Regions from separate parts of the Pseudomonas sp. 300 genome, predicted to be linked through region 1. Evidence: riboswitches for the same ligand, from Rfam matches in the RefSeq annotation. Region 1 holds a riboswitch; each other region holds the start of a gene.
What was found. A riboswitch is a leader RNA that binds a small molecule or an ion and turns the genes downstream of it on or off. The one in region 1 is predicted to bind cobalamin.

Region 1 (7,733 bases):
CCAGATCCGCTTCTACCCCGCGAGCGCGTTGTTCGCCGCTCTGCACCGAATAACCCAGAATCGAGTAGTTAGGGTCAGGATCGGGAGTGGACACATTACGGCGCGTCTGTTCGAACACCGCGAGCGTGCCGGAAATGCCGAGATCTTTGAAAGCCAGCTTAATGCCCGCCTCATAGTTGCGAGAGAGCTCAGGCTTGGGAGTTTCGCGACCAGTGAAGTTGAACGCCCCCCTGAAACCGGTGGAATACGCCGCGTAGAGCGCAAGACTTTCGGTCAGGTCATAGGTGATGCCAAACCGTGGCGTAACACGGTGATAGGAAGTATCAACGCCCTGCTCTTGCTGCTTGAGATCAAGCTGGGTCAGTCGCAACGACCCCAAAAGGTGGAAGCGGCCATAGGTTGCCTGATCCTGAACATAAAGAGCCTTTGTTTCGTAACGGTTGGTCTGGGACACCATTATTTCGGGTGTCGCGCCGTAGGAAATCCCATATGCCGGATTGGCAAGGTCAAGCTCACCGATGAGCTCCGCGCCGGACATGGCCGAGGTGAAATCGGTACGGTCGTAGCTGGCTCCTATCAGTAGTTCGTGGTTGCCGCCCAGCGCTTCGATTCTGGATGCCAGGTTGGTATCGAGGGTGTTTTCCCGGATGTTCGTGGGCAGGTAAAGCTTGAATATCGGGTAGACCGTTGGCGTCGCAGGACTTGGGCCGAGAAGTTCCGGATAAACAAAACTGCCATAGTCGCGAACCCTACCCTCGTAATACTGAGCGGTGACGGTCATTCGCGTGTCGTCGCTAAGCTCATGCGTGAGCTGGGCAGTCGTTGTTCGATTCTCGATGGTGGTGTGAGGCTGTCCACTTGTAGCCCCTGGGAATGCATTGCGATCAATCTGCCCGCTCAATGCTTGGGCGGCTGGTAGGCCGGAATATTCGAGCTGGCTACGATCCTCGTACTGACCACGCAGCAATAGCTCGGTCTCTGGCGAAAGCTGGAACGCAATGCTTGGCTGTATCGACCATTGATGGCCATTGACGTGATCAATCCAGCTATCGTTTTCCTGATAGTCAGCGGAAATCCGTGCGACAACCTTGTCGCCGATGGGTGTGTTGAGATCCATCGAAGGATTCACCGTGCCGAAACTGCCTGTGCGCATTGACAGTAAGGCACTGGGCTCAGCTTCAGGGCGCTTGGAAATCACGTTGATCAAGCCACCTAGCGGCGCGCCAATTCCGCCGCCGTAAAGCGCTGATGTCGGGCCTTTGAGTACCTCGACGCGTTCGGTGCCAATGAGGCTGGTTGGGTCGATACTGGCCGCCGTACCTCCGAATGCAGGTAGCCCATTCATGTAAATTTCCGCCGGAAATCCGCGCACGATAGGCTGGGCGAACAGTGCCTCTTGAGGCTTTGTCGCTCTGACTCCTGAGACGTTGACCAGCGCATCAGTAAGCGAATGGCTGTCCTGCTCTTTGATCATCGATTGAGTGACGACCTGTACCGACTGCGGGACTTCGATCAAGGGTGTGTCGGTGCGCGTGGCTGAAGCAGAGCTTGGTGCGGTATAGCCTTCGCGCTCCCCAGAAACGTTTATAGGCTCCAACGTCCAGGTCTGTAACCGTTTGGTTGTTTGTGTTGCATCTCCGGTGCCGTCCTGCGGCTGTGCAGCTTGGGCGATTACTGGTAATGCCAGCCCTAGAACCATGTAGGAGGCATGGCGCCAACGCAAACGCGACAGGTCAATGTGAAGCAGCGGCTCGTTCTTGGTCGGGTACATGGGATCTTCCGATGAAAGTCAGGTATTGGCTGAACGTTCATGACGATTCGGCAACACGGCCCACAAGAGCACGTGACGCAGGTCGGCAATTCGTTTTCAGCAAAAAGTAGCGGTGACGTTCAAAGGTTGAACCGGTGGCGCTCGGCTTCGAGCACCAGGAAAAACTGGTGGCGCTGCTGGCTGTGCGGTGAGGCGAGCATAAAGATGGCGTAGCGGTGGAGCATTAAGCCGGAAGCTGGGCAGATTCGACTCGATGAGTGCAGGGTGTTGGAACAGCAGTGAGCAGTACCCGCACTTTTCCCACACGATCAGGTCATGGTGTTTGTCAGCAGAGCCGTGATGAGTCATCTGACTCATGCCAGGCATGTCGTGGCATTCCATGCCTGACATACCCATTTGCTGACTTTGGCCATGGGCAAGGCTGATCCCCTGACTGATCAGCGGGCCGGCAAAAATCATCAGCATGGCGAACAGACTCAGCCATGCTCCGATGATGTAGCGCTTATGCACTAGCAGGACTTCTGCTTATCACGGACAGCCTTCAAAGGCTGGGCCTGTGGCTCGTATCCGGGGATAGGCAACCAGCGGCGAAAGCCAGCGCCTCCCTTTCCTGTAAGAGGGCACCAGGCGAAGTCCCAAGGCGTCGGGGGAAATTCCTCTTTTTCGGGGTCAACGCCGGCGACAGAACGGGGGGCTACCTTCCAGTCAAACACCCTCATAGGCGAACCCTGCCAAGCCAAGACCAGCCCGCGAGCTTGGCTATCGTCAGTATTTATCCAACGAGCCGCCGCCGCAGTCATGAAGGAGTCGATGTGTTCCTCGTGTATTTGCTTCTGGTAGGTCGAGTTGAGTAACCAGCGACAAACACTCAGGTAGTAAGTCCAGTTCAGAGGTGGATGATTGCGGTATGCCCAGGTCATGAAACTTCGAAATATGTTCAAGCCGTCCGGTGGATCTAACTTGAGCAACCCAGGACACACATCGAACAACGTATGCCAGTAAGGCAGCAACCGGGCATCCAAGTGAACAAAACAGCGTGCATTACTGGGGTAGTCAGGAAACGGCAACAGGAAGTCGCCACGACTGCTCACACGCGACGCCTTACTGACCAGCCGCGAAGCCCCTGAAGGAATGGCTACAGAGCGCATACCAACCTCCGTGCCACAACCGCTTGCGACTTACGGAATGCAGTAATACAGACAGTGATCCTTTCGGAAAAACTAAACCTGGAACTTGGATGATCAATAACAAGAGACATACGGATGTCCTTCCCGAGACGGTTGAACGGCGTCCACCCTTGGTCGCATCAGCGACAGCCGGCGTAAAACGGACGACGAAAAAACAAGCGATGGCGGGCAAATCAAGCCGGCCACTCACAGGCGTCAAATCTGAGGGGAAGCGCGAGGGTTGGCCGAGGGCCAAGAGTATCGAGGAGGTGCCTTGCAGCGCAGCTCGCGGCTGGGCTGCGGCTTTTGTCTGATTCGCAGCAGCCAGGTCAGGCAAAATAGAAAGGCGATGCTCAATGTCACCGCTGAACAGATAGGGCACGACAGACTACCGGCCCAGCCACCAGTTGACTGGTCAGTGAAGTCCGTTTTCTGAATCGGGCTCTTGCTGCCCAGTGCAGAGCAAAACTGACCGCCGACTCCATTGAGTTCGAGCCCGCTCATCTGCCCATGTCCCAAACCGCAGGCAAACACGTTGAACAGGACGCAGAAATATAGCGTCCAGGCAACGAGCGAGCGGTTTGATAGGGACAATTTCATGGCAGCGACATTAACACCCAAGCAAGCGGGGTTGAAGATCGAAAGATGTCGTTCAAACCCACCGCCCAGAAATACCTAGACGATGGGGCACGGGGAAATTATGCGACTTTCAGTGATTTCACACAGGTGAAGCGCTCGACAAAGGTGTTGTCGGCATAGCGCTTAAGCGTCCTCGCAACCAGGCAGGTGAACAACGGCTCGCATAACACCAGTGGCAAGTACGAAACGGCGAACAGCGCCCAGTTACTCAGAGGGGTTGGCTCCTCGCCCATGGACAACCAGAAACCCACCATCACTACCACACCGGTGTAATACAGCGCATCGAACTTGACCACTTCAGCCCAACGAATGCTGCGTCCGGCAACGTCGAAAAAGCGGCGTCCCAGCAAGCCGTGGGCGGCAATCAGCGGCAACATCAAAGACAACGAGTTGACCCCTAGGTGCACTAGATCCTGCGGTTCGAACAACAATCCTTGCAACAACAGGCCAATGGCAAAACCAAACAGCGTGGGGATAAAGCCGAAGATGACGTAGACGGCGGAAGCACCGACGAAATGCAATTCAGAAGCGCCGACCGGCAAATGGAATACTTCCATGAACACCGAGAAAAACGCGGCGGCGAGTATCGTCTTAATCAGGTTATCGGGGCGTAACAGCTTCGGCGAAAACGCCGCCAGCGTAGCGATTGCAGCGGCGTTGGCGTACAGCACTTTGGCGGCATTGAGCACGCCGGGTTCGATATGCATCAGTTCTCCCTCCGAGGGATGCGGGTCTGAAAACTGCCGGGATATTCGGCAGCACTTGTGGCAGGTCTCCTGGCTCACAGCTCAACACCCTCCCGCGCCTTCCCAGCCGTTATAGGCCAGTGGCATAGACGAGAGAGCTAACCGTTCACAGTTGCGGGGGCAGCGCAGGAATGGCCAAAGGGCGTACCTGCTTCCCTATTGCTTCACCAAAAGGTGAAACCACAAAGCGTCAACAGATTAAGGGTTTTGCACGGTCTGCGCACGAGGCGAGTAGTCTTTCCGACAAGGTTCCACGGAACAACGTGCGACAGTCTGCCTCAGGCGACTCGATAGGCATGTTTTATCGGACTTAGGGTAATGCCTGCGCCAGACTGTCGCAGGTTATTAAAGGTGACAGGTGTCGTTAGACTTTTTGCCCCTCCACGAGTCGGTCAGAACAAATGCTCAGTAGGCATGATTGGGTTTCACCTGACGCACTTCCGACAGTAGCTCAAATACGCTCGGACGGTTCGTCTGGAACTAGAAATGCTTCTGCGTTAAACCTCAACCAAATACATGGTCGTTACGTGGCACGCCCAAAAGTCGGGTGCTAGAGTCATTTCCATGAACAGAACTCGAACAGACCGCTCGTTGATTGCCTGGACGCTCTATGCCTGCGTCCTGTTCAATCTATTGGCTTGCGGTATTGCTCACGGACAGATGAGTGGCTTGGCCCTCAATGGCGCGGGAGGGCAATTCTGCTCAGTATCTAATGTGGGTGTTGCGGATGTCGGGGGGGATTTGGTTGCCCAGTCCAAGAGTAATTGGGCCAGCAACTTCAGTTGCCCGATGTGCTCCTCAATCACCTTAAACCTCGTGTTCCTGTTCTGCCTTGCTTGGCTTGCGCGAACCAACCAGGTTCAGCGAAAACCCGTTGAAACCCGCGGTAAGGCTCCTCCTCGCTACTCTTGGCCATCGGCCAACCCTCGCGCCTCTCCCTTGTAATAAATAGCCACGGTCATCAGCGCTCAATTATTGCCAGCTCGATCTCTGGGATCCTTTGATGACCAAGAGATCCATCGTTGGTGCGCGTCCGATACCGAGATCTGAATCACGTACTGGTGTGATCAGGTATGCCCCGTGCTGGCTATTTCATTTGTGATGCAGCAAGTCCCTGCCGTGCATGGGGATGCACCGCAGGCGAGAAAACTTTGGCATTGAAAACGTAGGCACACACTCCGTTAGTGAGCAGGGCCTCGTCGATAACAAGGAGCACAAGGGATGATGCAAAAGGCTATTTGGTACGGTGTTTCGATTTCACTGTTTGGCGCCACTGCCGCTGCACAGGCAGATAATCAACCTGTGGAGTTGCCTGAAACGACGGTGATTGGCTCTTCTGTAATCGACCAGAACAAGGTCGACTCCTTCGGTAGCCTGACCACCGTGGTGGGGCAGGATCAGATCCGCGACCTCAACGCGCTAGATCTATCGTCCGCGCTGCGCCGTACTCCAGGGGTGACCGTTTCACGATTCAACCCAGTGGGATCGTTTGGTGGGGCTGAAGGTGGTGCGGTGTATATCCGTGGTATGGGTGCCAGCCGGCCAGGCAGTGAGATCAAGACGTACATCGATGGCGTGCCTTTTTACATGGGCGTTTGGGGGCACCCTTTACTGGATCTGCTACCGATCAATGCCATGCAAAGCATCAGCGTCTACAAAGGCCCGCAACCGCAAAAATTCGGCAACACCTTTGCCGCAATTGATTTGACTCCTCGTACTGCTGAAGCGGGCGATAACCAGCATGGCGAATTGCAGGTAACTGGTGGCAGTTTCCACACAGCGACCGATCAAGCCTCCCTTATTGGCCGCAGCGGCGATTGGGACTACCTGCTAGCGCAAGGAGCCGCTCACTCCGATGGCGACCGTCCGGATGGCGATGGCCGTTTGAACAACGGCCTGGCGCGCATAGGTTATCGTTTAAACGATAACTGGAGTGCTGGCCTGTTGCTGTTGCATGCCAACAACCAAGCCTCAGACCCTGGACAGAAAGGTCTACCAGAGACCAAGACAGGTGAATTCAACACTCGCGGCACCTTGGCTACGCTCTCACTTAACCACGACTACGACTGGGGCAACGGTAGCGTCAAGCTTTACCACAACGAAGGTCGAGGCAGCGCGCTCGATCAACCTGGGCTCGATGGTGACACCATCAGCGACTTCACCTTGCAAGGCCTGCGCTGGGAAGAAAGTCTGCGACCTTGGCAAAACGGCGAAGTCGCGCTGGGCATGGACATCGATGAAAGCAAAGGCGACGTGACTTACAAACGTATAGCGCCGGCACCGCGTGCCGACTTCGACGCGCCAACCTTGCGAGTGATCTCGCCACACATTGCTCTCAGCCATGCATTTGAACTCAATGACAGCTGGACACTAACGCCTTCTGCCGGAGTGCGTACCTACGACCACAACGTCTTCGAAAGCGCTACAGCGCCGCATGCTGGTGTGCTGCTGTCCACTTCCAATGTCGAGTTTCGGGCCAACCTGTCTCGAGGCATCAATTATCCAGGGCTCGAGGCTTCAGTTCTCTCGAACCTAATCCCGGCGCTCGGCGAAAGCTGGAAAGATCTAAAGCCCGAGAAACTCGATCACCAAGAACTGGGGGTCAAATTCAACCCTATCGAGAGTGCAACCCTGGATCTGGCCATCTTCAAGGACAAGTACAAAGATCGCTATTTGTTCGCGTTCCCTCCTGCCGTTTCACAGCCCTCATTTACGAACTTGGGTAACTACGAAATCAAGGGCGCCGAGGCCACTTGGCAGCAGCACTGGAACGATAGCTGGAGCAGCTTCGTCGGCTTCACCTGGCTGGATCCGTCGCTGAAAACTCTGCCTTACGCACCGAAACGGTCTTTGTCGTTAGGCACGACCTACGAAACCGGCCCTTGGCGTTTGAGCGCTGATGCCCAGTATCAGAGAGACATGTACGTGCTAGCGGAAGAGCGTACCGCAGGGGCCGCGAACTTCGCACAGGTGGACAGCTTCACTGTCGTGAACCTGAGGGTGGGTCATGCGGTTCCGGCGCTGGGCAAAGTCGGTGAGGTTTTTGTGGCGGTAGAAAACCTATTCGACCGCAACTATGAGTATCGCAACGGTTATCCAATGCCCGGAACCTCGGCGCAGCTCGGCGTGAAAATGGGCTTCTAAACGACCCCGATGGAACTCGGCTGCCGAGTGATCGACGGCAGCCTCTACTCAAGGACACACACCATGAAATTCGCACCGCTATTTCTAATCTTGATGACACTTGTCACGGGGGCTTTCGCTGACACTGTATCGGATCAACAAAATATCCAACAGCTGATGCGCCATACTTGGGAGCGTCCGGATGCTCCGCTTGATGTCGGCCCAATTACGGTCGAAGGTGATCACGCTGTCGCCGGTTGGACACAAGGCGAGCGCGGAGGTCGCGCA
Region 2 (7,733 bases), on a different contig from region 1:
GTTGGATGTGCTGACCCTATCGCTAGCAAGCTAACTCCCACAGGTCTTGAGTGTGGCAGTTACTTCGCCGCAGAAACCCGCCACACCTTGTTCCCCACATCATCCGCCACCAGCAAATCACCCTGTTGATCAATCACCACGCCCACCGGCCGGCCCATGGCATCTTCATCTTTATTGAGGAACCCGGTCAGCACATCAACCGGTTGCCCGGTCGGTTTGCCGGCACTGAACGGCACGAAAATCACTTTGTAACCACTGTGCGGCTTGCGGTTCCACGAACCGTGCTGGCCAATGAACGCGCCTTCCTTGAATTGCGCTGGCAGCGTGTTGCCTTCCGCAAACGTCAGGCCCAGCGACGCGGTGTGCGGGCCGACCGCGTAGTCCGGCGCTATGGCCTTGGCGACCAGGTCCGGGTTTTGCGGCTCGACGCGAATGTCGACGTGTTGGCCGTAGTAGCTGTATGGCCAGCCATAGAACCCGCCGTCCTTCACTGAAGTGATGTAGTCCGGCACCAGGTCGCTGCCGATTTCATCCCGCTCGTTGACGGCTGTCCACAGGGCGCCGCTTTGCGGTTCCCAGGCCAAACCATTTGGATTGCGAATCCCCGAGGCGAAGATCCGGTGGTTGCCGGTGGCGCGATCCACTTCCCAGATTGCCGCGCGACCTACTTCCTGATCCATGCCGTTTTCGGCGACGTTGCTGTTGGAGCCCACCGTGACGTACAGCTTGCTGCCGTCCTTGCTGGCGATGACGTTTTTCGTCCAGTGGTGATTCAGCGTCCCGCCGGGTAGATCGACCACTTTGATCGGCTGCGACTTGATGGCCGTGTCGCCGACTTCATAGTGGAAACGCAGCAAGCGGTCGGTGTCGGCGACATACAGGTCATTTCCAACCAGCGTCATGCCGAAGGGCGAATTGAGGTTTTCCAGAAATACCGTGCGGGTTTCGGCGATGCCATCGTGGTCCTTGTCGCGCAGCAAAGTGATGCGGTTCGGACTCGGGACGCCGGCACCGGCGCGGCCCATGACTTTCTTCATGACCCAGCCTTTGACGCCTTTGCCATCGTCGGGTTTGGGCGGCGCATTGGTTTCGGCGACCAGCACGTCGCCGTTCGGCAGCACGTACAGCCAGCGCGGGTGATCGAGGTTTTCAGCAAAGGCCGCCACTTGCGTTCCCGCTGCCGCCACAGGTTTCACGCCGTCCGGCCAACCGATCGCCGGGGCGATATTCACCGTAGGGATCAGGGTTTTGTTCGGTTCTGGCAGTTTGGGTGACGGGCCGGTGCCGTCGGAGACTTGCAGGCTGGAGGTTTCACCACAGGCGGCGAGCCCTCCGGCGAGGGCGATGACGAGAACGAATTGGGGCTTGCGCATACTGATCTTCCCTATAAATGCAGTGGCCTGATCAATAGAGAAGCGCAAACCCGCGATGGTTCAACCGGTCAGCCGCGGGCTTCCTTGAACAGCACGGCGATGCCGGGATGATAGTTGCCCGCTTCGTTGCGCAACTTGCGGTAGGCGTAGGGGAAATACCAGGCGACGGCGCAGGTGTGTTCCTTTTGCAGGTCGTCGACCATGTCCTGGAGTTCTTCCGGGGTGGCGCCGTGTTGGGACTTTTGCGGTGCGACGAACAGGCAGCCGAGTTTCAGGTCGCTGGCGTAGCTGATGCGCTTGGCGTCGCTGGTGATATCGACCAGGGCCTGTGTCAGGTTCAGGCTGTTGACCCGTGGCCAACGCTGCGTGGCCTGAAGGTAGGCGCGTTCTTCGCTGGTGGCAATGAACAGGTCGGCGCGAGCGTTGCGTTCACCTTCCTCGTTCTGTTTGCGGGTCGGTGTGTGCTGCAGCGTGACCATTTCCGCCATCCACGCCGCGGCCGAGAGCAAGCCGAGGTTGGCTTTTTCGTCGTACCAGTAAGGCGTGTCGTTATCGCCGCGCACCGCGTTGTAGCGGTCTATACAGTCAAACCAGCGCTCCAGCACCGGGCGCAGGAATTCCAGCTTCGGATTGCTGATGATCATGCCTTGCATGTGGCTCACCCTTGTTATTGTGTTGTCAGGTTGTGGCGCTTTGATATCACTGCTGAGAGCGTGGCACAAGATTGGCGTCATTTTATTGATCAGTGGCAGTTATTCGCCCAGCGGCGTCCCGGCTTTAATTGACGCTCCACCCCCAACCCTCTAACCTTCGCGGCTTGTTTCAGGTGCTCTGTGGCCTTGGTCGACAGAGTGAAACAGGGAAGCCGGTGAGTGCGTGCGTTCAACACATTAACAACCACGATCCCGGCGCTGCCCCCGCAACGGTAAATGAGAGAAGACTGCGCCTTGAGCCACTGTGTCAATTGACATGGGAAGGCGCGCAGTCAGGCGAAGCGCCGCTCATGAGCCCGGAGACCGGCCTGATCCATCCAGCGGCATCACGGTGGGCGATGCCAGGCTTCTTGCCGTCTATTCTTGTGCCTGCCCGCCGTTATCCAGCCTCAACGGAGAGCTCCCCATGACTGATACTCCCGATCGTGACGAACGCCATCTGGCGCGCATGCTGCGCAAAAAAGCCGTGATTGACGAGCGCATCGCCAACTCCCCGAATGAATGCGGCCTGCTGCTGGTGTTGACCGGCAACGGCAAAGGCAAAAGCAGCTCGGCCTTCGGCATGCTCGCGCGCTCTATGGGCCACGGCATGCAATGCGGCGTGGTGCAGTTCATCAAGGGTCGCAACAGCACGGGCGAAGAGTTGTTCTTCCGGCGCTTCCCGGAGCAGGTGCGGTTTCATGTGATGGGCGAGGGTTTTACCTGGGAAACCCAGGACCGCCAGCGTGACATCGCCGCCGCCGAAGCTGCATGGGAAGTGTCCCGCGAATTGCTGCGTGATCCGTCGATCGGCCTGGTGGTGCTTGATGAACTGAACATCGCCCTCAAGCACGGGTACCTCGACCTCGATCAGGTGCTCAGCGACTTGCAGGCGCGTCCGCCGATGCAACACGTGGTGGTCACCGGTCGCGGCGCCAAGCCGGAAATGATCGATCTGGCCGACACCGTCACTGAAATGGGCGTGATCAAGCATGCGTTCCAGGCCGGGATCAAAGCGCAAAAAGGCGTCGAGCTGTGAATCAACCACGTCATTGCCCGGCGGTCTTGATTGCCGCGCCGGCCTCCGGTCAGGGCAAGACCACCGTCACCGCCGCGCTGGCCCGTTTGCATCGCAATCAGGGGCGCAAGGTGCGTGTGTTCAAATGCGGCCCGGACTTTCTCGATCCGATGATTCTCGAGCGCGCCAGCGGTGCGCCGGTGTATCAATTGGACATGTGGATGGTCGGCGAGCAGGAAAGTCGTCGACTGTTGTGGGAAGCCGCCGGTGAAGCGGATCTGATTCTGATCGAAGGCGTCATGGGCCTGTTCGACGGCACGCCGTCCAGCGCTGACCTGGCGCGGCATTTCGGTGTGCCGGTGCTCGGGGTGATCGATGGCACGGCGATGGCGCAGACCTTTGGCGCGCTGGCGTTGGGGTTGGCGAAGTATCAGCCGGACTTGCCGTTCGCTGGGGTGCTGGCCAACCGCGTCGGCACCTTGCGCCATGCGCAATTGCTTGAAGGCAGCCTGACTGAAGGTTTGCGTTGGTACGGCGCGTTGTCCCGGGAAACCGGGATTGAACTGCCGAGTCGGCACCTCGGCCTGGTTCAGGCCAGCGAGCTGAACGACCTCGACGTGCGCCTCGATGCAGCGGCTGAATCACTGGCCAACAGTTGTGACGTTGCACTACCGCCGCCTGTGGAATTCGCTGCTCCAGAAGTGATCGCTGCCGAGCCGTTGCTGGCCGGCGTTCGCATTGCCGTGGCCCGTGATGAAGCGTTTGCGTTCACTTATGGCGCGAGCCTGGATTTGCTGCGAGCCATGGGCGCCGAATTGTCATTTTTCTCGCCGATCCGCGACACGCAATTGCCGGAGGCTGACAGCCTCTATCTGCCGGGTGGCTACCCCGAATTGCACCATGTGGCGCTGTCCCGGAACACCCAAATGCTCAACGCCATTCGCGCTCACCACGCGGCGGGCAAACCGTTGCTGGCCGAGTGCGGCGGCATGTTGTATTTGCTCGATTCGCTGACCGATGTCGAAGGCTCGCGCGCAGAACTGGTGGGGTTGCTGGCCGGTGATGCGGTGATGCAGAAACGCCTGGCGGCGCTGGCGTTGCAAGCGGTCGAGTTGCCGGAAGGCTCGCTCCGTGGGCATACCTATCATCATTCGTTGACCAGTACCGAGCTGGAGCCGCTTGCTCGCGGCCTGAGTCCTAACGGTGGGCGTGGTGCGGAGGCGGTTTATCGTGAGGGGCGGATGACCGCTTCTTATGTGCATTTTTATTTTCCGTCGAATCCGACTGCGATTGCCGCATTGTTTGCGCCTGACCGTGCGGACACCATCGCTGGCAAGCCAGCTCCCACGGTTGACCGTGTATTACCTGAAGAAACGCAAGTCCCTGTGGGAGCTGGCGTGCCAGCGATGAGGCCATGACCGACAACGCATTCAGTCAGGCCGAAAGGGAAGCGGTTTATCGCGCGATAGCCGAACGCCGCGACATGCGCCACTTCAGCGGAGGCACCGTCGAACCTGAACTGCTCCGACGCCTGCTCGAAGCCGCACATCAGGCGCCGAGTGTCGGCCTGATGCAGCCCTGGCGGTTCATCCGTATCAGCGATCGGGTCCTGCGCGGCAAGATCCAGTTGCTGGTGGAGGAAGAACGCATGCGCACCGCCGAAGCCCTTGGCGAGCGCACCGACGAATTCATGAAGCTGAAAGTCGAAGGCATCAACGATTGCGCCGAGGTGCTGGTCGCGGCGTTGATGGACGATCGCGAGCGGCACATCTTTGGCCGTCGCACCTTGCCTGAAATGGACATGGCCTCATTGTCCTGCGCGATCCAGAACCTGTGGCTGGCGTCCCGTGCCGAAGGGCTCGGCATGGGCTGGGTCTCTTTGTTCGAGCCACAAGCCCTGGCCAACCTGCTGGGTTTGCCCGCCGGGGCCAAGCCGTTGGCAGTTCTTTGCCTTGGCCCGGTCAAGGAATTCTATCCGGCGCCGATGCTGGTACTCGAAGGCTGGGCGCAAGCGCGTCCGCTCAGTGAATTGTTGTACGAAAATTATTGGGGAGTGAGTCAATGAGTGTGGCGTTGTTGAGTGTCGCCGCGGTTGCGCTGGATGCGCTGCTGGGTGAGCCCAAACGCTGGCATCCGCTGGTGGCGTTCGGCCGTTTTGCCGACCGCATCGAGCAACGTTTCAATGGTGGCGGGCGCGGCTGGCGTAGTCACGGCGTCACGGCATGGGTGATCGCGGTGTTACCGCTGACCTTGCTCGCCACCGCTTTCTCCTGGGCGCCTTATGTCGGCTGGGTCGTCGAGATTCTCGCGCTCTATTGCGCCCTCGGCCTGCGCAGTCTCGGTGAGCATGTCGAGCCGGTCGCCAAGGCGCTGCGCAGTGATGATCTGGACGAGGCGCGCAAACGTGTTGGCTATCTGGTCAGTCGCCAGACCAGCGAACTGGATAAGACCGAAGTGGCCCGCGCCGCCACCGAATCCGTCCTGGAGAACGGCAGCGACGCAGTATTTGCCGCGCTGTTCTGGTTTGCCGTGGCCGGCGCGCCGGGCGTGGTGCTCTACCGATTGAGCAATACGCTGGATGCGATGTGGGGCTATCGCAACGAACGCTTCGAACGGTTTGGCTGGGCGGCGGCAAAGATCGACGACGTGCTCAACTACATTCCTGCGCGGCTGGTGGCATTGACCTACGCGCTGCTGGGTAAAACCCGACTCGCCCTGAAATGCTGGCGCACCCAAGGCCCGACCTGGGACAGCCCGAACGCCGGGCCAGTGATGGCCGCAGGTGCCGGCGCGTTGGGCGTCGAGCTGGGCGGGGCGGCGATTTACCACGGTGAATTGCATCAGCGTCCGCAGCTGGGTGAAGGGGTGCCGGCGGACGCGGACGCCATCGACCGCGGCTGGCAACTGGTCCAGCGCGGGGTATGGTTATGGCTGCTGATTCTTTGCGTGGGAGCTGAATTCTATGCTTGAACACGGTGGACGTTTGCGCAAGGCAGCGCTCGAATACGGCATCGCCGAAGCCGATTGGCTTGACCTGTCCAGCGGCCTCGCGCCTTGGCCGTTTCCGGTCCCGGACATTCCATTGCGCGCCTGGGCGCGATTGCCGGAAACCGATGACGGACTGGAACAAGCCGCCTGCGATTACTACGGTGCCGCGCAGGTGTTGCCGGTGGCCGGTTCGCAAATGGCGATCCAGTTGCTGCCGCGTTTGCGTCGGGTCGGCAAGGTCGGCGTGCTGTCGCCGTGTTACGCCGAGCACGCCGAAGCCTGGCGCCGCAGTGGCTACATCGTGCGTGAAGTGCTGGAGCAAGAAGTCGACTTCTTCCTCGACAGCCTCGATGTGCTGGTGGTGGTCAACCCGAACAATCCCACGGGCCTGTGCCTGACCCCGAGCCGTCTGCTCGACTGGCATTCCAGGCTGGCGCAGCGCGGTGGCTGGCTGGTGGTCGACGAAGCGTTCATGGACAACACGCCGCAGCTGAGCCTGGCGCCGTGTGCCCATCTGGTCGGTTTGATCGTACTGCGTTCTTTCGGCAAGTTTTTTGGTCTGGCGGGAGTGCGTTTGGGGTTCGTGCTGGCGGAGCGCAAGTTGCTCAAGTTGCTCGCCGAACAAGTCGGACCCTGGGCCGTCAGCGGACCGACCCGCATGTTGGGCCAAGCGTGTTTGCAGGATGCCGAAGGTCACGCCAGGCAACGCCTGCGTACAGAAGAGGCCAGCGAACGTCTGGCGCTGCTGCTGGAAAAATACGGTTTCAAACCTCAGGGCGGTTGTGCCCTGTTTCAATGGCTAACCACCGAGCGCGCCGAAGAGTTGCATGAATTCATGGCCCGGCGCGGCATTCTGCTGCGGTTGTTCACCCACAACAGCAGCCTGCGTTTCGGTCTGCCGGGCGAAGAGTCTGACTGGGCCCGGCTCGATCAAGCGTTCGTCGATTACGCCAAGGAAAGCCGATGACTACGCTGATGGTGCAGGGCACCACCTCCGACGCCGGTAAAAGCACGCTGGTGACAGCGTTGTGTCGCTGGGTCACGCGGCAGGGCGTGCGCGTGGTGCCGTTCAAACCGCAGAACATGGCGCTCAACAGTGCCGTGACCGCCGACGGTGGCGAGATCGGCCGTGCGCAAGCGGTGCAGGCTCAGGCCGCCCACCTCGAACCGCACACCGACATGAACCCGGTGCTGCTCAAACCCAACAGCGACACCGGCGCCCAGGTGATCATCCATGGGCGCGCCGTCACGACGATGAACGCGGTCGCTTATCACGACTACAAAGCCATCGCCATGCAAGCCGTGCTCGCCTCCCATACGCGGCTGAGCGCGGCGTATCCGGTGGTCATGGTCGAAGGCGCAGGTTCGCCGGCCGAGATAAACCTGCGGGCCGGCGACATCGCCAACATGGGGTTCGCCGAGGCAGTGGATTGCCCTGTTGTGTTGATCGCCGACATCAATCGCGGCGGCGTTTTCGCGCATCTGGTGGGCACGCTGGAATTGCTTTCTCCCTCCGAGCAGGCGCGGGTCAAAGGCTTCATCATCAACCGATTTCGCGGCGACATTGCGCTGCTGCAACCGGGTCTCGACTGGCTGGAAGCCCGCACCGGCAAACCGGTGATTGGCGTTCTGCCGTACGTAATGGACCTGCACCTGGAGGCC
Region 3 (7,733 bases), on a different contig from region 1:
GCGAGGCGCCAACGTTTCCTTGTCGGATACTGAGCCCGATCAAGGCATCATAGAGCTCTTGCTGGCCAGCTGGCAGAACAGGGAGCAACGTCGCACGGCGCTTGTCGACATCGAACCAGGATTCAACCAACCATCCCACCAGATAGAGCGCCGAAAGACATCTCCGGTTTAAAACGTAAAGGATGTCTCCGGTTTCTACCCGGGCAAGCCCGCTCCCACAGGGGATGTGTGGTGATTTGGAATTGCGGACGGGAGGGCGGTCGATGTTGATTTCAGTACAAGCACTGCGCGCACTCGCGGCCTGGACGGTGGTTTGCCACCATTTCATGCAGATTTTCTTCGACTTCAAGGCCCGCGGGCCGATCGGTCAGATGTTCATCGACAAGGGTGCGGTGGGCGTCGATATCTTCTTCGTCATCAGTGGGCTGGTGATTTTCCTGTCCACCGAGGGCAAGTCGCTGCCTCCCGGGCGGTTTCTGCTCTATCGGCTGTTCCGCATCGTTCCGGCCTATTGGCTGTACACGGTGTTGATGGCGCTGCTAGTGGTCTTCGCACAGCCAGTGTTGCCGGATCAGACGGTCAACTGGTCGCATTTCCTGCTGTCCTTGCTGTTCATTCCTACGGAAAACCCCGGCGGGTACGGGATTTATCCGACGCTCAACGTCGGCTGGACCCTTAACTACGAAATGCTCTTCTACGTGCTGTTTGCCTGGGCGTTGCTGTTCCGTTTGCAGGTTCGGCTGCTGATCGTCGCGGCGTTGCTGTTTGCGGTGTGTCAGGCGTGGACGGGTTACGGCTGGATCAGCGCGTTCTACCGTTCGGACATCGTTTATGAGTTTCTGTTGGGGATCGCCATCGGCATGATCTACCGTCGCGGCTGGATCAAGCCTGGCCTATGGCTGCCATTGCTGGGGATTGGCGGCGCGTTGCTGGCGATCTATCAGTTGCCGCCGCAGCCGCGGTTTTTCGCCTGGGGCCTGCCGAGCGCCGTGTTGGTCATGGCCTGCATGGCACTGGAGCGGTTTTTCCAGGGCAGACGGTTGTTCAAACTGCTCGGCGATTGTTCCTACTCGGTGTACCTGATGCATGTGTTGGTGCTGTCTGCTGGAGGTTTCGTCGCACAGCGTTATGGCGTAAACCCCTACGTGATGTTCGCCGTTTGCGTCGCGACCATTGGTTTGGGATCGTGGGCAAGTTACGAATGGGTGGAAAAAAGCAGCTATCGGTGGCTTAAAGCCAGGATTGACGGCGAAACGGCCGATCGAGGCGAACTGGCGCTTTCCCGACAAAAATACTAGGACTTTGTGCGGCGCGATGATTGGCGTAAACTGCGCCCAAGCCTGCGAGGAGTTTCCATGACCGCTATTACCATTACCGACGCCGCCCACGATTACCTGGCTGATCTGCTCTCCAAGCAGAACACCCCGGGCATCGGCATCCGCGTCTTCATCACCCAGCCTGGCACCCAGTACGCCGAAACCTGCATTGCTTATTGCAAGCCGGGCGAAGAAAAACCTGAAGATACCGCGCTGGGGCTGAAAAGCTTTACCGCTTACATCGATTCGTTCAGCGAAGCTTTCCTGGACGACGCGGTTGTCGACTACGCCACCGACCGCATGGGCGGCCAGCTGACCATCAAGGCGCCAAACGCCAAAGTCCCGATGGTCAACGCCGACAGCCCGATCAACGAGCGCATCAACTATTACCTGCAAACCGAGATCAACCCGGGGCTGGCCAGCCACGGCGGTCAGGTCAGCCTGATCGATGTGGTCGACGACGGCATCGCCGTGTTGAAGTTCGGTGGCGGTTGCCAGGGCTGCGGCCAGGCCGACGTCACCCTGCGTGAAGGCATCGAGCGCACCTTGCTCGAGCGCGTTCCCGAGCTCAAGGGTGTTCGTGACGTGACTGACCACACGCAGAAAGAAAACGCCTACTACTAAGGTGTTCGCTGCGACAAGAAAAACGGCGCCCCGTGAGCGCCGTTTTTTTATGGGGAAAATTCCTTGGCCCCATCGCGAGCAGGCTCGCTCCCACATTGGATCTGTGGCGGACACAGCAATTGAGTCTGGTCACGATCCCCTGTGGGAGCGAGCCTGCTCGCGATGAGGCCCTATGGCCGATACAAATGCGCATGCCCGGCGCAATACAGCGACGACTCGCTGAAATGATCACTGCCCAACACCCGACCTACCAGAATCAACGCCGTGCGCCGAAAACCCTTCGCCTCAACCTTCCCGGCAATATCCGCAATCGTCCCCACCACCCAATCCTGATCCGGCCAGGTCGCCCGGTGAATCACCGCAATCGGACAATCCGCGCCGTAATGCGGGAGCAATTCGATCAGGATTTTCTGTAGATGATTCACCCCCAAATGAATGGCCATGGTCGCCCCATGCTGCGCCAAATTCCCCAGTTCCTCACCTGCCGGCATGCTGGTCTTGTCGGCGTAGCGAGTCAGGATCACGCTCTGTGACACGTCTGGCAACGTCAGCTCCGCCCCCAAAAGCGCCGCACACGCCGCTGTCGCTGTAACACCGGGAATGATTTCAAACGCAATATCGAGTTCGCGCAGGTAGCGAATCTGTTCACCAATCGCGCCATACAGACTCGGATCGCCGGAATGTACGCGAGCGACGTCCTGGCCGTTGGCATGGGCGCTTTTGATCAGTTCGATGATCTGTTCCAGGTGCAATTCGGCGCTGTTGACCACCTGTTCGGCATTGTGGCCTTCCAGCACGGCGGCCGGGACCAGTGAGCCGGCGTAGATGATCACCGGGCAGCTGCGGATCAGTCGTTGGCCTTTGACGGTGATTAGTTCCGGGTCGCCGGGACCTGCGCCAATGAAGTAGACGGTCATCGTCGTTTCCTGTCAGAAAAAGGGGCTGGTCAAGGCTTCAGATGAAGATTGCTCATGATCGAAGGCGAGGATTATCGAGGATTTTACGCAGAGCAGGCCAATGCCAGGGTCGCCTGGGCATACTTTTGTCGGGAAATCAGCAGTTTTGCCGGCGCCTGGGCCAGTTGTTCGGCAAGGGCGAGGGCGGCACTTTCTGCTACGCCGTAGCAGCCGGTGCGTTCGAAGGCGATGTCCGAGCGGTGGCTGAGTCGTGGTTGATAACCGGCCAGTTGTTCACTGCTGAAGTACATCAGGGGCAGCGCGAGTTGTGCAGCGAGTTCGATCAGGCCAGGTTCATCACGCTTCAGATCGATGCTGGCGAAGGCCTTGATCTGGTGAAGCCCGATTTGATGCGCCTGTAGCGCCTGATCGAGTAACGCCCGCAGCGTGCTCACGGGGCAGCCGCGCTGGCAGCCCAGGCCGACCACTAACGTCGGCGCTGTGCGGGTGTTGGTCATGCGTGGTATTGGCCATCGCTTTTGCGGCGGAACAACCAGGCGCTGATCAGGCCCAGAGCCAGCCAGAATCCCATGTTGGTCAGCTGCGAAGCGATTTTGAACTGGGTTTCCAGGGCTTCCGGCGCGAGCATCGAGTGCACTTCCGGTTGCGGTGCGCCGATCACATGTGGAACCGCCAGGATGGCCACGCCGAGAATCTTCATCAGCCAATGACGGCTGAACACGATCAGCGCGATGCCAACCGCAGTGGATGCAGCGGTGCCGATCCACCAGATTTGCCGTTGTGCCAGATCCGCTGCGGCGGTGCCCGGCAGTTCCGGTGGCAGGCCGAGGGTTGGCGCCAGTACGAACGTCGCGTAACCGGCCAGGCCCCAGAGCAGGCCCTGCGAGGTTTTGGTCGGTGCGCGCAAGGTGTAGAGGCCAGCGAGCATCAGCGCAAAACCGACGGCAACTACCAGATTGCCGCCCGTGGTGGACAGCACGCGCTGCCAGCCGTCTTGCGGCTCCCAGGCTTCGGCATCGTGGGTGTGAGCGGCGGCACCGGCGGCGTGCTCATGAACTTCAACAGCGGCCGGCTCGGATTTTTCGTAAGTCTCGGCCTGCAGAATCAGCGGAGCGACCCAGAAGCTTTGCAGCAGGGTCAGCAGCAGGGCGGCCAGCAGCCCGGTGAAACCTGCGGTTTGCGCAATACGCTTGATCATGTCGACAGGTCTCAATGGCACGGGAAAGCGGAGCTGTGACGGGTATCGTGCGCGGCGTTGTGCACCGCTTCGATGTGCGAGAAACCGGCGAAATACACCAGGCACGCGCCAAGGATCGATGCGCATACGGCAGCGGTCAGGCGTTGGGTCAGGGTCGTGGTGGTGCTGGTGGTGCTCTTATCGGTGTTGCTGCCGGTGCTGCTGATGATCGACATGGCGCTTCCCTCTGGTCTGTCAGCGGGTGAATAGAGCGCATGGAAGACCCCTGCGAATCGGGCTCGCAGAGGTTCAAACAGCGCCCGCCCACCGCGGGTTTGTTGTTCAGTGAACGTAATCGTCACTTTGTGTTGCGGGCCGGTCTCCGGGCTCGCGAGGGGCTTGGGCGTCAACCGAAACCTGCAAGCGTCACCTTCCCATGCCGAATTGCCGGCACAGTGGATCTGACGCTTCGCTCGCTTACCGTTGCGGGGGCAGCACCGGACTGACATGGCTTTGAGTAAAGCACATGATTCACCGGTTTCCCGTTTCACCCTGTGAAGGGCACCCGTAACAAGGCGTGTAGGAGAGCATGGGCGGGGGTTGGGCGTCAATTGGCAAGGGTTCTCAACTCGGGGGCAAGGGCAAGGAGTGTTACCTGTGGCGAGGGGATTTATCCCCGTTCGGCGGCGACGCCGTCGCAAAACCTGCTTGCGGGGCCCTGAAGGAATGCAGGGGGCCGCTTCGCAGCCCAACGGGGATAAATCCCCTCGCCACAGGGGATTGCAATCAACTGACGGACATTGACCCGCCCACACACCATGCGTAGCCTTGCGCTTTCGAGGTTCTTCGGCGTTTGCCGAAGCTAAGAAGGGAACGCGGTCGATGCCGCGGCTGCCCCCGCAACTGTGAACGGTGATGTTCGCTGCCACGCCACTGCACGCTCCAGCCCTGGAGCCCGCGGGAAGGCGCAGCAAACGCCAGTCTAGCGACAGGCACACCGTCAGCCAGGAGACCTGCCTCGACACAGATTCTCACTACAACCGGGCGGGGTGATCCGGTGGCGAACTCTTCCGCGCGCGCATCCGTCGCCGCGATTGTCGTCCCGTATGCCCGCCACCTTGCCAAAGGGCATCCGATGAAAACACTGGCCAAACTCCCCGTCACCATCGTTACCGGCTTCCTCGGCTCGGGCAAAACCACCTTGCTGCGGCACATGCTCGACAACGCGCAAGGCCGCCGCATCGCGGTGATCGTCAACGAGTTCGGCGAGCTGGGCATCGACGGTGAAATCCTCAAGCAGTGCTCGATCGGTTGCACCGAAGAAGAAGCCAACGGCCGCGTCTACGAACTGGCCAACGGCTGCCTGTGCTGCACCGTTCAGGAAGAATTCTTCCCGGTGATGCGTGAACTTGTAGCCCGTCGCGGCGATCTCGATCACATCCTGATCGAAACCTCGGGTCTGGCCCTGCCAAAGCCGCTGGTTCAAGCCTTCCAGTGGCCGGAAATCCGCAGTGCCTGCACCGTTGACGCGGTGATCACCGTGGTCGACAGCCCGGCCGTTGCCGCTGGTACGTTCGCCGCGTTCCCCGATCAAGTGGACGCCCAGCGCAAACTCGACCCGAACCTGGATCACGAATCGCCGCTGCACGAGTTGTTTGCCGACCAACTGGCCAGCGCCGATCTGGTGATTCTCAACAAGGCCGACCTGATCAGCCCTGAGGACCTGGCTCGTGTGCGCCTGGAAGTCGCTGAAGAGTTGCCGCCGGCAGTCAAAGTAATCGAAGCCAGCAGCGGTCGCCTGCCGCTGGACGTGCTGATCGGCCTCGGTGCCGGCTCCGAAGAACACATCGACAGCCGTCACAGCCATCACGATCACCATCATGAAGGCGAAGATGACCACGATCACGACGCGTTCGACTCCATTTCCATCGAGCTGCCTCAAGCTGACGAAAGTCTGCTGATGGACGCGCTGACCCAACTGGTGGTCAAGCACGGCATCCTGCGGGTCAAAGGTTTCGCGGCGATTCCGAACAAGCCGATGCGCCTGTTGATTCAGGGCGTGGGCACGCGTTTCGACAAGCATTTCGACCGTCAGTGGGGCGCCGACGAAGCACGCACCACGCGTCTGGTGTTGATCGGTCAGGAGCTCGACGCCGCGCAACTCGAAGCGCAACTGCGCGCCGCGCTCAGCGTTTAACCCATGCACCTGCTCAGGACCCAGCCCGGCGGTTTCGTCTCGGATGACAACATCGCCGACCTTGGACAAACCCCCGCCGAGCTGGTGATCCTGTGCAGCGGCGATTCCAGCCTTGCGCTGCTCGCCGAAGCCGCGCAGCAGTTGCCCGACGATTACCCGAGCGTGCGCCTGGCCAACCCGATGCAGGTGCAAAACCACGCCTCGGTCGATTTGTACGTCGATGAAGTGCTGCGCCACGCCAAGGTGATTCTGATCTCGCTGCACGGCGGCATTGCGTATTGGCGCTACGGCGTCGAGCGGTTGGTCGAGTTGTCCGAGCGCGGGGTGCAACTGATTCTGGTGCCCGGCGATGATCGCCCGGACCCGGAACTCAGCGACCTGAGCACGGTGGTGGCCGAAGACCGCGACCGGCTCTGGCATTACCTGCGCCAGGGCGGTATGGCCAACGCCCTCGATCTGTTTCGCTGCCTGGCCAATCGCTGGCTGGATCGCGACTATGCGTGGACTGAGCCACAAACCCTGCCGCGTACCGCGGTCTACCACCCGAAAAAAAGCCCGGCCGTTTTGAGTGATTGGCAGGCCGACTGGCTGGCCGGTCAACCGGTGGCGGCGGTGCTGTTTTATCGCTCGCATTTGCAGGCGGCGAACACTGCCTTCATTGATGTTTTCTGCCAGCGTTTGCAAGCGGCGGGGTTGAACCCCTTGCCGATTGCCGTGGCCAGTTTGAAGGAACCCGGCTGCCTGACGGTGGTCGAGGACTGGCTGGATGAAGTCGATGCAGGGGTGATTCTCAACACCACCGGTTTCGCTCAATCCAGCCCCGAAGCGCCGCATTTGCGACCTTTTCGCCGAAATATCCCAGTGATCCAGGCGATCTGCGCCCAGGACAACGAACCCGGTTGGCGCGCCAGCGAACAGGGCCTCGGCCCGCGGGATCTGGCGATGCACATCGCGCTGCCGGAACTGGATGGGCGGATCATCAGCCGCCCGATCAGCTTCAAGGACCTGGCGTGGCGCAGCGAGCGCAGTCAGTCCGATGTGGTCTGCTATCGGCCTGCACCTGAGCGCATGGATTTTGTTGCCGAACTGGCGCGGCGCTGGATCGATCTGGCGCGGGTGCCGAACAGCGAAAAACGCATCGCCCTGATCCTCGCCAATTACCCGACCCGTGACGGGCGCATTGGCAATGGCGTCGGCCTTGATACGCCTGCCGCCGCGTTGAACATCCTCCGAGCGTTGCACGCGCAAGGTTATCCGCTGCCCGCCGAACTGCCGGACAGCGGCACCGCGCTGATCCAGCAATTGCTCGGCGGCGTCAGCAACGACCTCGATACCCTCGACCAGCGTCCGTGTCATCAAAGCCTGGCGCTGGACGACTACAACTCGATGTTCGACGCCTTGCCCGAGGCCAACCGCCAAGCCGTGCTGGAGCGCTGGGGCACGCCCGAAAGCGATCCGATGTTTCGCGGCGGACGGATGATGATCGCCGGGCTGCGATTTGG

Region 2: another riboswitch for cobalamin. It lies ahead of cobO (cob(I)yrinic acid a,c-diamide adenosyltransferase); the one in region 1 lies ahead of Q7W83_RS29195 (energy-coupling factor ABC transporter permease).
Region 3: another riboswitch for cobalamin. It lies ahead of cobW (cobalamin biosynthesis protein CobW); the one in region 1 lies ahead of Q7W83_RS29195 (energy-coupling factor ABC transporter permease).

Annotation. Positions count from the first base shown of each region.
Region 1 is NZ_JAVLRV010000010.1:14,203-21,935, forward strand. It holds gene Q7W83_RS29175 (TonB-dependent siderophore receptor) at 1-1,771, opposite strand, end outside; gene Q7W83_RS29180 (DUF2946 domain-containing protein) at 1,868-2,281, opposite strand; gene Q7W83_RS29185 (putative natural product biosynthesis protein) at 2,281-2,919, opposite strand; gene Q7W83_RS29190 (DUF2946 domain-containing protein) at 3,154-3,537, opposite strand; gene Q7W83_RS29195 (energy-coupling factor ABC transporter permease) at 3,636-4,283, opposite strand; cobalamin riboswitch at 4,326-4,522, opposite strand; gene Q7W83_RS29200 (DUF2946 domain-containing protein) at 4,887-5,267, shown strand; gene Q7W83_RS29205 (TonB-dependent receptor domain-containing protein) at 5,544-7,466, shown strand; gene Q7W83_RS29210 (copper uptake system-associated protein) at 7,530-7,733, shown strand, end outside.
Region 2 is NZ_JAVLRV010000002.1:2,662,752-2,670,484, reverse strand. It holds gene Q7W83_RS18545 (PQQ-dependent sugar dehydrogenase) at 60-1,373, opposite strand; gene Q7W83_RS18540 (hypothetical protein) at 1,442-2,026, opposite strand; cobalamin riboswitch at 2,181-2,412, shown strand; gene cobO (cob(I)yrinic acid a,c-diamide adenosyltransferase) at 2,493-3,104, shown strand; gene Q7W83_RS18530 (cobyrinate a,c-diamide synthase) at 3,101-4,501, shown strand; gene bluB (5,6-dimethylbenzimidazole synthase) at 4,498-5,148, shown strand; gene cbiB (adenosylcobinamide-phosphate synthase CbiB) at 5,145-6,053, shown strand; gene cobD (threonine-phosphate decarboxylase CobD) at 6,046-7,038, shown strand; gene Q7W83_RS18510 (cobyric acid synthase) at 7,035-7,733, shown strand, end outside.
Region 3 is NZ_JAVLRV010000002.1:1,307,334-1,315,066, forward strand. It holds partial or broken gene Q7W83_RS12655 (hypothetical protein) at 1-160, opposite strand, end outside; gene Q7W83_RS12660 (acyltransferase family protein) at 264-1,298, shown strand; gene nfuA (Fe-S biogenesis protein NfuA) at 1,356-1,940, shown strand; gene cobM (precorrin-4 C(11)-methyltransferase) at 2,111-2,857, opposite strand; gene Q7W83_RS12675 (cobalamin biosynthesis protein) at 2,941-3,354, opposite strand; gene Q7W83_RS12680 (CbtA family protein) at 3,351-4,055, opposite strand; gene Q7W83_RS12685 (CbtB domain-containing protein) at 4,067-4,270, opposite strand; cobalamin riboswitch at 4,391-4,618, opposite strand; cobalamin riboswitch at 4,857-5,069, shown strand; gene cobW (cobalamin biosynthesis protein CobW) at 5,170-6,231, shown strand; partial or broken gene cobN (cobaltochelatase subunit CobN) at 6,235-7,733, shown strand, end outside.